4 regions of the Streptomyces sp. NPDC093071 genome follow, and region 2 is predicted to be linked to each of the others. Evidence: riboswitches for the same ligand, from Rfam matches in the RefSeq annotation. Region 2 holds a riboswitch; each other region holds the start of a gene.
What was found. Region 2 has a riboswitch for cobalamin ahead of ACIQD7_RS07555 (CoA-acylating methylmalonate-semialdehyde dehydrogenase). Riboswitches for the same ligand answer to the same signal wherever they lie in the genome.

Region 1: it holds a riboswitch for cobalamin, as region 2 does, so the genes downstream of both, ACIQD7_RS27415 (ribonucleoside-diphosphate reductase subunit alpha) here and ACIQD7_RS07555 (CoA-acylating methylmalonate-semialdehyde dehydrogenase) in region 2, are expected to answer to the same signal.
Region 3: it holds a riboswitch for cobalamin, as region 2 does, so the genes downstream of both, metE (5-methyltetrahydropteroyltriglutamate--homocysteine S-methyltransferase) here and ACIQD7_RS07555 (CoA-acylating methylmalonate-semialdehyde dehydrogenase) in region 2, are expected to answer to the same signal.
Region 4: it holds a riboswitch for cobalamin, as region 2 does, so the genes downstream of both, ACIQD7_RS03305 (ABC transporter substrate-binding protein) here and ACIQD7_RS07555 (CoA-acylating methylmalonate-semialdehyde dehydrogenase) in region 2, are expected to answer to the same signal.

What each region holds. Positions count from the first base shown of each region.
Region 1 is NZ_JBIVPH010000009.1:103,005-106,202, reverse strand. Features, by position in the region: gene ACIQD7_RS27415 (ribonucleoside-diphosphate reductase subunit alpha) at 1-1,809, opposite strand, end outside; cobalamin riboswitch at 1,941-2,081, opposite strand; gene ACIQD7_RS27410 (GNAT family N-acetyltransferase) at 2,131-2,640, opposite strand; gene mctP (monocarboxylate uptake permease MctP) at 2,720-3,198, opposite strand, start outside.
Region 2 is NZ_JBIVPH010000002.1:379,761-382,958, reverse strand. Features, by position in the region: gene ACIQD7_RS07555 (CoA-acylating methylmalonate-semialdehyde dehydrogenase) at 1-1,423, opposite strand, end outside; cobalamin riboswitch at 1,634-1,819, opposite strand; partial or broken gene ACIQD7_RS07550 (short-chain fatty acyl-CoA regulator family protein) at 1,900-2,655, shown strand; gene ACIQD7_RS07545 (DUF4430 domain-containing protein) at 2,620-3,108, opposite strand; gene ACIQD7_RS07540 (ECF transporter S component) at 3,142-3,198, opposite strand, start outside.
Region 3 is NZ_JBIVPH010000001.1:794,404-797,601, forward strand. Features, by position in the region: gene aceB (malate synthase A) at 1-367, shown strand, start outside; gene ACIQD7_RS03280 (3-hydroxybutyryl-CoA dehydrogenase) at 364-1,251, shown strand; cobalamin riboswitch at 1,585-1,734, shown strand; gene metE (5-methyltetrahydropteroyltriglutamate--homocysteine S-methyltransferase) at 1,921-3,198, shown strand, end outside.
Region 4 is NZ_JBIVPH010000001.1:801,336-804,533, reverse strand. Features, by position in the region: gene ACIQD7_RS03320 (SDR family NAD(P)-dependent oxidoreductase) at 1-83, shown strand, start outside; gene ACIQD7_RS03315 (TetR family transcriptional regulator) at 163-756, shown strand; gene ACIQD7_RS03310 (cold-shock protein) at 1,046-1,228, shown strand; cobalamin riboswitch at 1,324-1,449, shown strand; gene ACIQD7_RS03305 (ABC transporter substrate-binding protein) at 1,536-2,597, shown strand; gene ACIQD7_RS03300 (FecCD family ABC transporter permease) at 2,594-3,198, shown strand, end outside.

The sequences.
Region 1 (3,198 bases), on a different contig from region 2:
GAGGCTGTTGCGCATGCCGACGGCGGCGATCCGCTCGCGCAGCGCGGACCAGCGCTCCGGCCAGTTCAGCTCGACGTCGTAGTGGTCGGGGTGCAGCACGCCGCGGGCCGCGCGGGTCTTCTCCCAGGCCGGGAGCGGGCCGTTGCGCTCGGCGAGGTCGGCGGAGGCCTCGTACGCGGCGAGCATGATCCGCTCGGCGATCCGGGTGGAGAGCGCCCGCGCCTCGGGGGAGTCGAAGGGCAGCTTCAGCTGGAAGAAGACGTCCTGGAGGCCCATGGCGCCCAGGCCGACCGGACGCCAGCGGGAGTTGGAGCGGCCCGCCTGCTCGGTCGGGTAGAAGTTGATGTCGACGACCCGGTCGAGGAAGGTGACGGCCGTGCGGACGGTCGCGTCCAGGCGCTCCCAGTCGATGTCCGAACCGACCACGAACGCGCCGAGGTTGACCGAGCCCAGGTTGCAGACCGCGGTCTCGCCGTCGTCGGTGACCTCCAGGATCTCCGTGCAGAGGTTCGAGGAGTGGACGGTGTGGCCGGGCTCGGCGGTCTGGTTGGCCGTCCGGTTCGAGGCGTCCTTGAAGGTCATCCAGCCGTTGCCGGTCTGGGCCAGGGTCCGCATCATCCGGCCGTACAGGTCGCGGGCCGGCATCGTCTTGCGGGCCAGGCCGGCCGCCTCGGCCTTGCGGTAGGCGGCGTCGAACTCCTCGCCCCACAGGTCGACCAGCTCGGGCACGTCCGAGGGGGAGAACAGCGACCACTCGGCGTCGGCGTTCACGCGGCGCATGAACTCGTCCGGGATCCAGTGCGCCAGGTTCAGGTTGTGCGTGCGGCGCTGGTCCTCGCCCGTGTTGTCGCGGAGCTCCAGGAACTCCTCGATGTCCGCGTGCCAGGTCTCCAGGTAGACGGCGGCGGCGCCCTTGCGGCGGCCGCCCTGGTTCACGGCGGCGACGGAGGCGTCGAGGGTCTTCAGGAACGGCACGATGCCGTTGGAGTGCCCGTTGGTGCCGCGGATCAGCGAACCGCGGGCGCGGATGCGGGAGTACGAGAGGCCGATGCCGCCCGCGTGCTTCGAGAGGCGCGCGACCTGGTGGTAGCGGTCGTAGATGGAGTCCAGCTCGTCCTGCGGGGAGTCCAGGAGGTAGCAGGAGGACATCTGCGGGTGGCGGGTGCCGGAGTTGAAGAGCGTGGGGGAGGACGGCAGGTAGTCCAGGCGGCTCATCAGGCCGTACAGCGCGGCCACCTCGTCGAGCGCGCGGACGCTCTCGTCCTCGGCCAGGCCGCAGGCGACGCGCAGCATGAAGTGCTGCGGGGTCTCGATCACCTTGCGGGTGATCGGGTGGCGCAGCAGGTAGCGCGAGTAGAGGGTGCGCAGGCCGAAGTAGCCGAAGCGGTCGTCGCCGGCCCGGTCGATCGTGGCGTCGAGGCGGTCGGCGTGCAGCGCGACGAACTCGGCGGTGCGGTCGGCGATCAGGCCCTCGCGGTGGCCGACGGCGACCGAGGAGGAGAAGTTCACCGAGCCCTGGGAGGCGGCCTCGTCCGCGATGGTGATGGTGAGGAGCCGGGCGGCGAGCCGGGAGTACGCCGGGTCCTCGGCGATCAGGCCGGCGGCCGCCTCGGTGGCCAGCTCGCGCAGCTCCGCCTCGTCCGCGGCGGCGCTGCGGCCGCGGAGCGCGGCGGCGGCGACCCGGCCGGGGTCGGTGTCGGGGAGATCGGCGGTGAGGTCGGTCAGGGTCCGCAGCAGTACGGTCCCGGGGCCGTCGCTCTCGACCGCGGAAGCCTCGGCCGAAGCCGGATCGGCGGGCGCGATGGTCACGTGGGGGCTCTCCCTCGCTCGGCTCGGGGCCTCGGCGGGGGAAAGGGCGGACGGGCGGGCGTCCACGCACGACGCACCGCGTCCACCGGCCCACTCCGCGAGGCCCGGACGTCTGTGACACCCGGAACGGAAGGACCGGGCGCACTGTCGGCAGGTGTTCGGACTCACCCCGGACGAAACCGCACGAAGTACACCGTTGCGGGACAGTTCCGGATTCGCGCCGGATTCCCCTGCGTCGACAGCGAGGACGAGCATACATGTGGGGGGCGCCGCTCGCGGAACCCCCCACATGTTGTGTCGCCCCTGGGACGTGACGCGAGTTCAGAAGTCCAGGGAGTAGGTGCGCAGAGAGTGATCGGGGATCGGCTCCCAGTCCCGGTGCGGGGTGCGGACGAAGCCCATGCGCTCGTAGATCCGGTGCGCCGCGACCATCTCGGCGCCCGTGGAGAGCACGATCCTGGCACACCCCGGAAGGGCCCTCGCGCGGTCGACACAGGCCCGTACGAGTGCCTCCCCGACGCCCCGGCCGCGGGCCTCCCGGGCGACCGCGAGCATCCGGAACTCGGCCTCCCCGGCCACGGCGATGTCGGCCCATGGGGTGCCGCCGGGGGCGAAGGTCACCCCGCCGACGATCCGCCCCGCCGCGTCCCCGGTGTCCTCCGCGACGAGGACCTCGCTCTCGCGGGCCCGCCGCGCCGTGTCCCGCAGCACCGCCAGGTAGGAGTCGTCCGCCCCGTGCGCCAGCAGCCCGTCGTCCAGATAGGTGCGCCCGGTCAGCTCGCCGAGCACCTCGTACTCCTCGGGCCGTACCGCCCTGATCGTGAAGTCCATGGGGGAAAGTGTGCCCGCCGGGAACGCGACGGGGCCCGGGGCCTCCTGGCGGAGGTCCCGGGCCCTTGGCGCCGGTGGGTCAGTGCGTGGGGACGGTGACCTTCTCCATCTCGGTCTTCACGCCCGGGTCGCCGGCGTCGGCCGTGTAGTCCGACGGGGAGGTCTCGTCGATGCCCTCGGGGGCCTTGACGGCCTTGAGGACGAAGGTGAGGACGACGGTGACCAGGACGTTGAGCACGAAGGCGGTGAGGCCGATGTAGCCGATCTCGCCGATGCCCGGGATCTCGGCGGAGGAGCCGCCGAAGTGCTTCTGGGTCGGGCTGGCGACGCCGTACGCGGCGGCCGTGCCGTAGACCATGCCGACGGCCCAGCCGGCGAGCAGCGCCCAGCGGTGGAACCAGCGGGTGAACAGGCCGCCGACCAGCGCCGGGAAGGTCTGCAGGATCCAGATGCCGCCGAGCAGCTGGAAGTTGATCGCGACCGTCTTGTCCATGGTGAGGACGAAGGCCAGGGCGCCGACCTTCACCAGGAGCGAGACGATCTTGGAGACCTTGGTCT
Region 2 (3,198 bases):
GGGTGTAGAAGCGGATCGAGTCCGGCCCGTGCTGGTTCAGGTAGCCGAACCCGGACGCCTTCCAGCCGCCGAAGGTGTGGTACGCCACCGGGACCGGGATCGGCACGTTGACGCCGACCATGCCGGTGTCGACCCGGCGCGCGAACTCGCGGGCGGTGTCGCCGTCCCGGGTGAAGACGGCGACGCCGTTCCCGTAAGCGTGCTCGCTGGGCAGCCGCAGCGCCTCCTCGAAGTCGGCGGCGCGCACAACGCACAGCACCGGGCCGAAGATCTCCTCGCGGTGGATGCGCATCTCCGGGGTGACCCGGTCGAAGAGCGTGGCCCCCGCGAAGAAGCCGTCCTCGTGGCCGGGGAGGGTGAAGCCGCGTCCGTCGACGACGAGTTCGGCCCCCTCCTCCACGCCGATGTCGACGTAGCGGGTGACCCGCTCCAGGGCGTCCCGGCTCACCAGCGGCCCGAAGTCGGCCTCCGGGTCGTCGGAGCGGCCGATCCGGAGGGCGGCGACGCGCTCCTTGAGCGCGGCCACCAGCCGGTCGGCGGTCTCCTCGCCGACCGGCACGGCGACGGAGATCGCCATGCAGCGCTCGCCCGCCGAGCCGTAACCGGCCCCCACCAGGGCGTCGACGGCCTGGTCGAGGTCGGCGTCGGGCATCACGATCATGTGGTTCTTGGCGCCGCCGAAGCACTGGGCGCGCTTGCCGTGGGCGGCGGCCGTCGCGTAGATGTGCGCGGCGATCGGGGTGGACCCGACGAAGCCGAGGGCCTGCACCCTGGGGTCTTCGAGGAGGGTGGTGACGGCCTCCTCGCCGCCGTTGACGACGTTGAGGACACCGGCCGGGAGCCCCGCCTCCAGGAACAGCTCCGCGAGCCGCAGCGGCACGGAGGGATCGCGTTCGGACGGCTTGAGGACGAAGGCGTTCCCGCAGGCCAGGGCGGGCGCGGCCTGCCACAGCGGAATCATCGCGGGGAAGTTGAACGGGGTGATGCCGGCGACGACGCCGAGCGGGCTGCGCAGGGAGTGCACGTCGATGCCCGTTCCGGCGTTGTCGGTGAACTCCCCCTTGAGCAGGTGGGGGATGCCCGCGGCGAACTCCACGACCTCCAGGCCGCGTTGCAGGTCGCCGTGCGCGTCTGCGACGGTCTTGCCGTGCTCGGCCGACAACAGCCGCGCCAGCGCGTCGCGTTCGTCCTCGACGAGCTGGAGGAACCGCAGCAGCACGCGGGCCCGCCGCTGCGGGTTCCACGCGCCCCACTCGCGCTGGGCGGCGACCGCGTCCGCGATCGCGTGCTCGGTGTCGGCACGGCCCGCGAGCGGGACGCGGGCCCGGACGGTGCCGGTGTTGGGGTCGTACACGTCGCCGAAGAGGCCCGACGTGCCGGCGGTGTGCTTGCCGCCGATGAAATGGGTGAGTTCACGGACCATGGGGGCCTGCTCTCGTCAGGTCGGATCCGGGGATGGCACGGCGGACCGCCGGTCGCACCGGGTGGGTGCGCCGAGGGGGAACGCCGTGGGACGGGGCGGCGCGGGGCCGCCGAAGAGCTAGGTGAGAGCGGGGGTCGCCGCTCGCTCCGCCGGATCACCAGGGTCGTGGGTACGGACCGGTGCCATGCGTGTCTGCTCCATCCTCGTGGACAACACGGAACGTTCCGCGGCCGGTATCCTGACTCCCGGATCTCCGCGTGCCGCCCGTCTTCCCGACAGACCTCGTCAGTGACGTGTGGACGGCGGCACGCTCCCCGGTCACAGTGGCGGGACCGTGCCGGATTCACACCGGCTTCCCTGCACCGCGGACCTTGTGCCACGAACATATAGTTGGACGTCCTAGTAAGTCCACCCCCTCATCCCGCCGATGGCGCGTGTCGGACCGGAGTCGGCCCGCGCCGGCGGCGGTGGTCGGCGGCCACCACCACGACGCCGCCCGGGGCCTGCTGTTCCTGTCGCCCTGGCTCAGCGACGGACAGCGCGCCTTCCGGCTCGCCACCCAGCTCGCCCTGCTCGAACGGGGCGACCCGATCGACGAGGCGATCCGCCCGGCCGCGTTCTCCTCCGCACGGGCCACCGGCCTCGCCCGCATCGGACTCGCCACCTACTTCGCGGGCGCGCTGCTCCTGCCGTACACGGCCTTCCGCGACGCCGCCGAAGGCGTCCGCTACGACGTGGAGCTGCTCCAGCGGCCCGGCCACCGGGGCGTGCCCTTCTCGTTCCTGCGCGTGGACCGCGCCGGCGACATCTCCAAACGCCAGTCCGCCACCGACTTCCACTTCTCCCGGCTCGGCGGCACCTGCCCGCTGTGGACGGTGTACGAGGCGTTCTCCTCGCCCGGCCGCATCCTCACTCAGGTCGCCGAGATGCCCGACGGCAAGCGGTTCTTCCGGGTCGCCCGCACCGTCCACAGGGGCGGCCACGGACACCGTGCCGCACGGGCCGAGTTCGCCGTCGCCCTCGGCTGCGAACTCCGCCACGCCCACCGGCTCGTCTACGCGGAGGGCGTGGCGCTCGACGACCCGCGCGCCGCCACCCCGGCCGGCGCGCCCACGTGCCCTATCCGCTGGTCACGGACGGCTGACGGACGACCCCGGAGGCCGGCACCGGTGCCGGCCCCCGGGGGAGGGCGAACGTCAGAAGGACGTCCAGGTGAACGTCACCTGGTCCCCGTTCTCGATCTCGAACTGGCAGCCGCCGACCGGCGTCGACACCCCGTTGACCGAGATGTTCCAGTACGCGGAGCCGCCGCCGCTCACGCCCTTGACGGTCTCCACCGCGTAGTCGTCGAAGGACGCGTACCAGGTGCCGTCCCACGAGAAGGAGTTGCGCTTCGCCGCGTGGTCCAGGGCGGCCGTCGGCGTCGGGACCTTCGTGGCGTGGGCGCCGCCGTTGGTGCCGTCGCACTTGTGGGTGCCGCCGGTCGCCGTGGTGACGTCGTGGCCCCACGTGAAGATCTTCTTCTTGAAGAGCAGCCCGTCCGGGCCCTGGACGGTGACGGTCACCCGCACCGGCGCGTTCGTGAACGCGGCGGGGGAGTGGGCCTGGGCGGCCGGGGCGGTGGTGAGGGCGAGGCCGAGGGCCGCGGTGGTCACGGCGGCACGGCGTAGCAGGGTCTGGCGCACGGATTTCCTCTCGGTGAAGGGATGGAGCGGGAATCAGCCGGTCGCGTCGCCCCGGCCCGCGAAGCGGACCGGAGCCTGGAAACGGGCCTT
Region 3 (3,198 bases), on a different contig from region 2:
CCCGCCGACCGAGGAGGGGGTCCGCACCAACATCGCCGTGGTGCTCCGCTACTACGACACCTGGATCCGGGGCCGGGGCTCCGTCGCCCTGGACGGCCTGGTGGAGGACGCCGCGACCGCCGAGATCGCCCGCGTCCAGATCTGGCAGTGGCTCCGGCGCCGGGTCCTGGAGCGCGACACCGTCCTGGAGCTGCTCGATCGGGAACTGGACGCGCTCGGCGCCGAGTTCCCGTGGGCGGCGCTCGACGAGGTGCGGGAGCTCTTCGAGAGCACCGCGCTCGCCGCCGAACTGCCGCTCTTCTTCACCCCGGAGGCGTACTCGCGCCACCTCGTCCGGACCGTCACGGCCACCGAGGTGCCGGCGTGAGCGGCATCCGGCGCGTGGGCGTCGTGGGCGGCGGCCAGATGGGCGCGGGCATCGCCGAGGTGTGCGCGCGGGCCGGGCTCTCCACCGTGATCTGCGAGGCGGACGGCAGGGCAGCGCGGGCCGCGCGCGAGCGCGTCGCCGTCTCCCTCGAACGGGCCGTCCAGCGCGGCAAGCTGGACCGCCCCTCCGCCGAGGCGGCGCTCGCCCGGATCACGGCCACCGCCGAACTGTCCGACCTCGCGGACCGGCAGCTCGTCGTCGAGGCGGTCGTCGAGGACCCCGCCGTCAAGACCGGGGTGTTCGCCGCGCTCGACAAGATCGTCACCGATCCGGCGGCGGTCCTCGCCACCAACACCTCGTCCCTGCCGGTCATGCGGCTCGCCATGGCCACCGAGCACGCCGACCGGGTCGTGGGGCTGCACTTCTTCAACCCCGTGCCCGTGCTGCCGCTCGTGGAGATCGTCACGACCCTCCACACCTCGGCGGAGACGGCGGCCGCGGTGACGTCCTTCGCGACCGGGACCCTGGGCAAGACCGCCATCGGCTCCCGCGACCGGGCCGGGTTCGTCGTCAACGCCCTGCTCGTCCCGTACCTGTTGTCCGCGATCCGGATGACGGAGTCGGGCTTCGCGTCCACCACGGACGTCGACCGGGGCATGGAGCTGGGCTGCGCCCACCCGATGGGGCCGCTGCGGCTCGCGGACCTGATCGGGCTCGACACGGTCGCCTCCATCGCGGACTCGCTGTACGAGGAGTTCAAGGAGCCCCTGTACGCCCCTCCCCCGCTGCTCCTGCGGATGGTGGAGGCGGGGCTGCTCGGCCGGAAGACCGGCCGGGGGTTCCACACGTACGACCGGGCGGAGACGCCCGGACGGCCGGCCTGAGGGGGCCGGCACCCGCCGCCGGGGAGGGATCCGGTGGAGGGTCCCGAGAGAGGACCCGGCGGCGGTACGGCGAGGGGCCGGGGACGGGTGGTGCCGTCCCCGGCCCCGCTGCCGTGCCGCCGGGCCCGTACGCACACCCGTGCCCGTATGCCCGCCGTGCCCGTATGCCCGTACGCCCACCCAGGCCCGTACGCCCATACGCCCACCCCGCCCGTTCACCCGTCCGTCTCACCTTCTCGTCCGAATGGCGAGATACCCGTCCCCGGTCCCGGAACGGACCCCGTAGGCTGGCCCGGCAGCTGGTTCGCCCCGTCCGCCAGGCGGGATGCGTCGTAAGAGGGAACCCGGTGGGAATCCGGGACTGCCCCGCAGCGGTGAGCGGGAACGACCGCCGTCATACGCACTGGGCCCGGGACGGGTCTGGGAAGCGACGGCCAGTAGGAACACCTCCTCGTGAGGACGTGCCCGCGAGTCCGAAGACCTGCCCGTTGCCCGCACGCGGACGATTCCGCGCGCGGACATCCCGGTGACCTCGAGGGCGGGTCGGCGCACATACCAGGCGGACGACCGCGCCCCGCCGCGCGTGCCCGTACCGCCCGGTCCGTCGCCCCTTCGCGCCCCCGTCCCGTCGCCGGGACCTCAGGGATTCATCTCGCGAAGGAGATCTCCGTGACCACGAAGTCCGCAGCCGCGGCAGCACGGGCCACCGTGTACGGCTACCCCCGTCAGGGCCGTGACCGGGAGCTGAAGAAGGCGATCGAGGGCTACTGGAAGGGCCGCGTCACCGCCGACGCCCTCCGGTCCACCGCCGCCGAACTGCGCCGAACGAACTGGAAGCAGCTGGCCGAGGGCGGCGTCCACGAGGTGCCGACCGGCGACTTCTCGTACTACGACCACGTCCTGGACACCACCGTCATGGTGGGCGCGATCCCCGCGCGGCACCGCGAGGCCGTCGCGGCCGACGCCCTGGACGGCTACTTCGCCATGGCGCGCGGCACGCAGGACGTCGCCCCGCTGGAGATGACGAAGTGGTTCGACACCAACTACCACTACCTGGTGCCGGAGCTGGGCCCCGACACCGTCTTCACCGCCGACTCCGCCAAGCAGGTCGCGGAGCTGGAGGAGGCCCTCGCCCTGGGGCTGACCGCCCGCCCGGTCCTGGTCGGGCCCGTCACCTACCTGCTGCTCGCCAAGCCCGCGCCGGGCGTGGCGGCCGACTTCGACCCGCTGACCCTGCTCGACCGGCTCCTGCCGGTGTACGCGGAGGTCCTCGCCGACCTGAGGGCGGCCGGTGCCGCGTGGGTGCAGCTCGACGAGCCCGCGCTGGTGCAGGACCGGACCCCGGCCGACCTGAACGCCGCCGCGCGCGCCTACCGCGACCTCGGCGCGCTCACCGACCGGCCGAAGCTGCTCGTCGCCTCGTACTTCGACCGGCTCGGCGACGCCCTGCCCGTCCTGGCCAAGGCCCCGGTCGAGGGCCTCGCGCTCGACTTCACCGGCCCGGCGGCGGCCAACCTGGACGCCCTGGCCGCCGTCGGCGGCCTGCCCGGCAAGCGGCTCGTCGCCGGGGTGGTCGACGGACGCAACATCTGGGTCAACGACCTGGAGAAGTCCCTGGCCGTCCTCGGCACCCTGCTCGGCCTCGCCGACCGGGTCGACGTCTCCACCTCCTGCTCCCTGCTCCACGTGCCGCTCGACGCCGCGGCCGAGAAGGACGTCGACCCGCAGATCCTGCGCTGGCTCTCCTTCGCGAAGCAGAAGACCATCGAGATCACGACGCTGGCCGAGGGCCTGTCCCGGGGCACCCACGCCATCGCGGGCGAGCTGGCCGCCAACCGCGCCGCCCTCGCCTCCCGCGCGAACTCCCCCCTCACCCGGAACCCGGCCGTGCGGGCCCGCACCGAGGCCGTCACCGACACCGACTCCCGGCGCTCGCGGCCGTACGCC
Region 4 (3,198 bases), on a different contig from region 2:
ACGTGGTCGCCTTCCTCGCCTCCGACGACGCCCGCTGGATCACCGGCCAGTACGTGGACGTGACAGGCGGCACCGCGCTCTGAACCCGTGCGGGGAGGGGCGTCGGAGACCCCTTCCGCACCCCTCCTCGGGGCGGTTCCCGGTGGATAAAGTGGGGGCACGATGACACGTTTCCGCGAGAGCGTCCGGTCCCTGCTGCGCGAGCAGGTGCTCGACGCCGCCTACCGCCTCGTCGCCGCCGAGGGGTGGAGCGGGCTGCGCATGACCTCCATCGCACGGGCCGCCGGCATCAGCCGCCAGACCCTCTACAACGAGTTCGGCGCGAAGGAGGCCATCGGCAACGCCCTGGTCCAGCGCGAGCTGGAGGGCTTCCTGATCGGCATCGAGCGCGAACTCGACGCGCATCGAGGGGAGTTGGAGGCGGCCGCGGCGGCCGGCGTCGGCTACACGCTCCAGCAGACCGTGGACAACCCGCTCATCAAGAGCGTCCTGGTCGCGGCGCGGGGCGGCGAGGACGACCTCCTCGCCTACCTCACCACCCGCGCGGAGCCGGTCTTCGGCACGGCGATGGCGATGCTCGACGCGTACGCGACCGAGGCCTGGCCCGACGTGGACGAGGAGTCCCGCGGCCTCGCCGTCGAGACGGTCGTGCGGCTCACCGTCAGCCACATCGTCCAGCCGGTGGCCTCCCCCTCGGAGACGGCGGCGCGCATCGCCAGGATCACCACGAGGATCGCCTACCCCGGCGGCGCCTGAGACGGCCCCGTCCCGCGCCGGACGCACGACGAGGCCCGGTGCCGAACACGGGGGATCTTCGGCACCGGACCTCTGTTGAATATTCTACGAGATCGCCGGGGGTGCTCGCACCCGCCCCGCCGGGCGAAGAGGTCCGGCGGGCGCCGACCGGTCCCGACGGGCGAAGCGCGGGCCGGCGGGGTACACCTCCCCTGAGACGCGGACACGGCCGGACCCGGCCGGGACACCCCTCGCCCGCGTCCCCGACGCCGAGGAGGAGGCCGCCGTGGAGGGCAGGAGCAAGGGATTCGTGCATTCCTTCAACCGTCTCGGGGGATACGGGTTCGTCGTCCCCGTCGGCTCCGAGGACCAGGTCTGGTTCAGCGCGGAGGACATCGAGGACGAGAGCCGGACCGTCTCGGAGGGGCAGCAGGTCTCCTTCGTCCTGGTCCTCGGGGACGGCCGCTTCGAGGCCAAGGAGCTGCGCGTCTGACGCCCCCGCGCCCCGGGGCACGCCCCCGGGCCGGTGGTACTGTGCCGAGGCCAGTCGCACCTTTGTACGCACCCGAACGGGTGGGTGCACGGGTCAGGGAATCCGGTGCGAGACCGGAACTGACGCGCAGCGGTGAGGGTGACGGGCGGAGCATCGGCCACTGGGCGGCGACGACGGCCCGGGAAGGCGCCCCGTCCGGCCGACCCCGAGTCCGAAGACCTGCTGGCGGCCCCGGCGGCACACGCGCGCCCGGGGAGCACCGTACGACAGGCTCCGCGTATGAGCCGTGGCCGCAGAAGGAAGCCCCGTGCCGCTCGCACACCCCGTCCGCTCCGCCGTGCCGTTCCTCGCCGGAGTCCTGCTCCTGACCGCGACCGGCTGCGGCACGGTGACCACCCCCGCCCCCGACCGGCCCGCCGGCGGCGCTGGGAAGGCGAAGACGGGATACCCCGTCGTCCTCGACGACAACTGCGGACGGCCCGTCCGCGTCGAGCGCGCGCCGGAGCGGGCCGTCGCCCTCGACCAGGGCGCGGCGGAGATCATGCTCTCCCTCGGCCTCGCCGACCGCATGGTGGGCACCGGCACCTGGACGGACCCCGTCCTCAAGGGCCTGGAGAAGGAGAACGCCAAGGTCCCGCGCCTCGCCGACCGCTACCCCTCCTTCGAGAAGGTCCTCGACGCCGAGCCCGACTTCGCCGCCGCCTCCTTCACGTACACCCTCGGCAAGGGCGGCGTGGCGACCCGCGAGCGGTTCGAGGAGCTCGGCGTCCCCACGTACCTCTCGCCCACCGACTGCGTCGGCAAGGACAACAGCGGCGACGGGGACGGCGTCCGCGTCCGGCCGCTCACCATGGAGACGGTCTACGGCGAGATCCGCGACCTGGCCCGGATCTTCGCCGTCCCGGAGCGCGGCGAGAAGCTCGTCGCGGAGCTGAGGGCCCGCGTGACGAAGGCCGCTTCGGGCGGGGATTTCAAGGACGCCACGGTCCTCTACTGGTTCGCCAACGCCGAGGCGCCCTACATGGCGGGCTGCTGCGGAGCCCCCGGCATCGTCTCCCGCGAGCTGGGCGCGAAGAACGTCTTCGACGACACCAAGGAGGAGTGGCCCCAGATCAACTGGGAGACCGTCGCCGACCGCGACCCCGACGTCCTCGTCATCGGCGACCTCACCCGCCGCTCGCAGTCGGCCGAGAGCGCCGCCAAGAAGATCGAGTTCCTGGAGTCCGACCCGGTCACCCGCAGCATGACGGCGGTCAGGAACAAGCGGTACGTGCTGCTCAGCGGCCAGGCGCTCAACCCCACGATCCGCACGGTCGAGGCCGTCGAGAAGGTGGCGGCCGCGCTCCGCTCGTACGGTCTCGCCCAGTGACGCCCACCGCCGCCAAGCCGTCCCCGGTGCGCGCGGGAGCGGCGGCCCTGCTGTGGACGGCGGCCGGACTCGCGCTCCTGGCCGCGTCGGTGGCCGTGGCCATCACCATCGGCCCGGCCCGCATCGGCGTCGCCGACGTGTGGGCGACGGTCGCCGCCCACCTCGGGGGCGGCGCCCCGGCGCTCTCCCCGATCCGGGACGGCATCGTGTGGGACCTGCGCCTTCCCCGTACCCTCCTGGCCGCCGTCTGCGGCGCCGGGCTCGCCCTGTGCGGCGCGGTGATGCAGTCGCTGCTGCGCAACCCGCTCGCCGACCCCTTCGTCCTGGGCGTCTCCTCCGGCGCCTCGACCGGCGCGGTCGCGGTCGTCGTCCTCGGGATCGGCGGAGGACTCCTCTCCGTCACCGGCGGGGCGTTCCTCGGCGCGGTCTGCTCCTTCGCGCTGGTGCTGCTGCTCAGCCACACCCTCGGCGGCTCCACGGACCGCGTGGTCCTCTCCGGCGTCGCCGCCATGCAGCTCTTCTCCGCCCTCACCTCCTTCGTGGTGATGACGGCCGCCGACGCGGAGACCACCCGGGGCGTCCTCTTCTGGCTGCTCGGCTC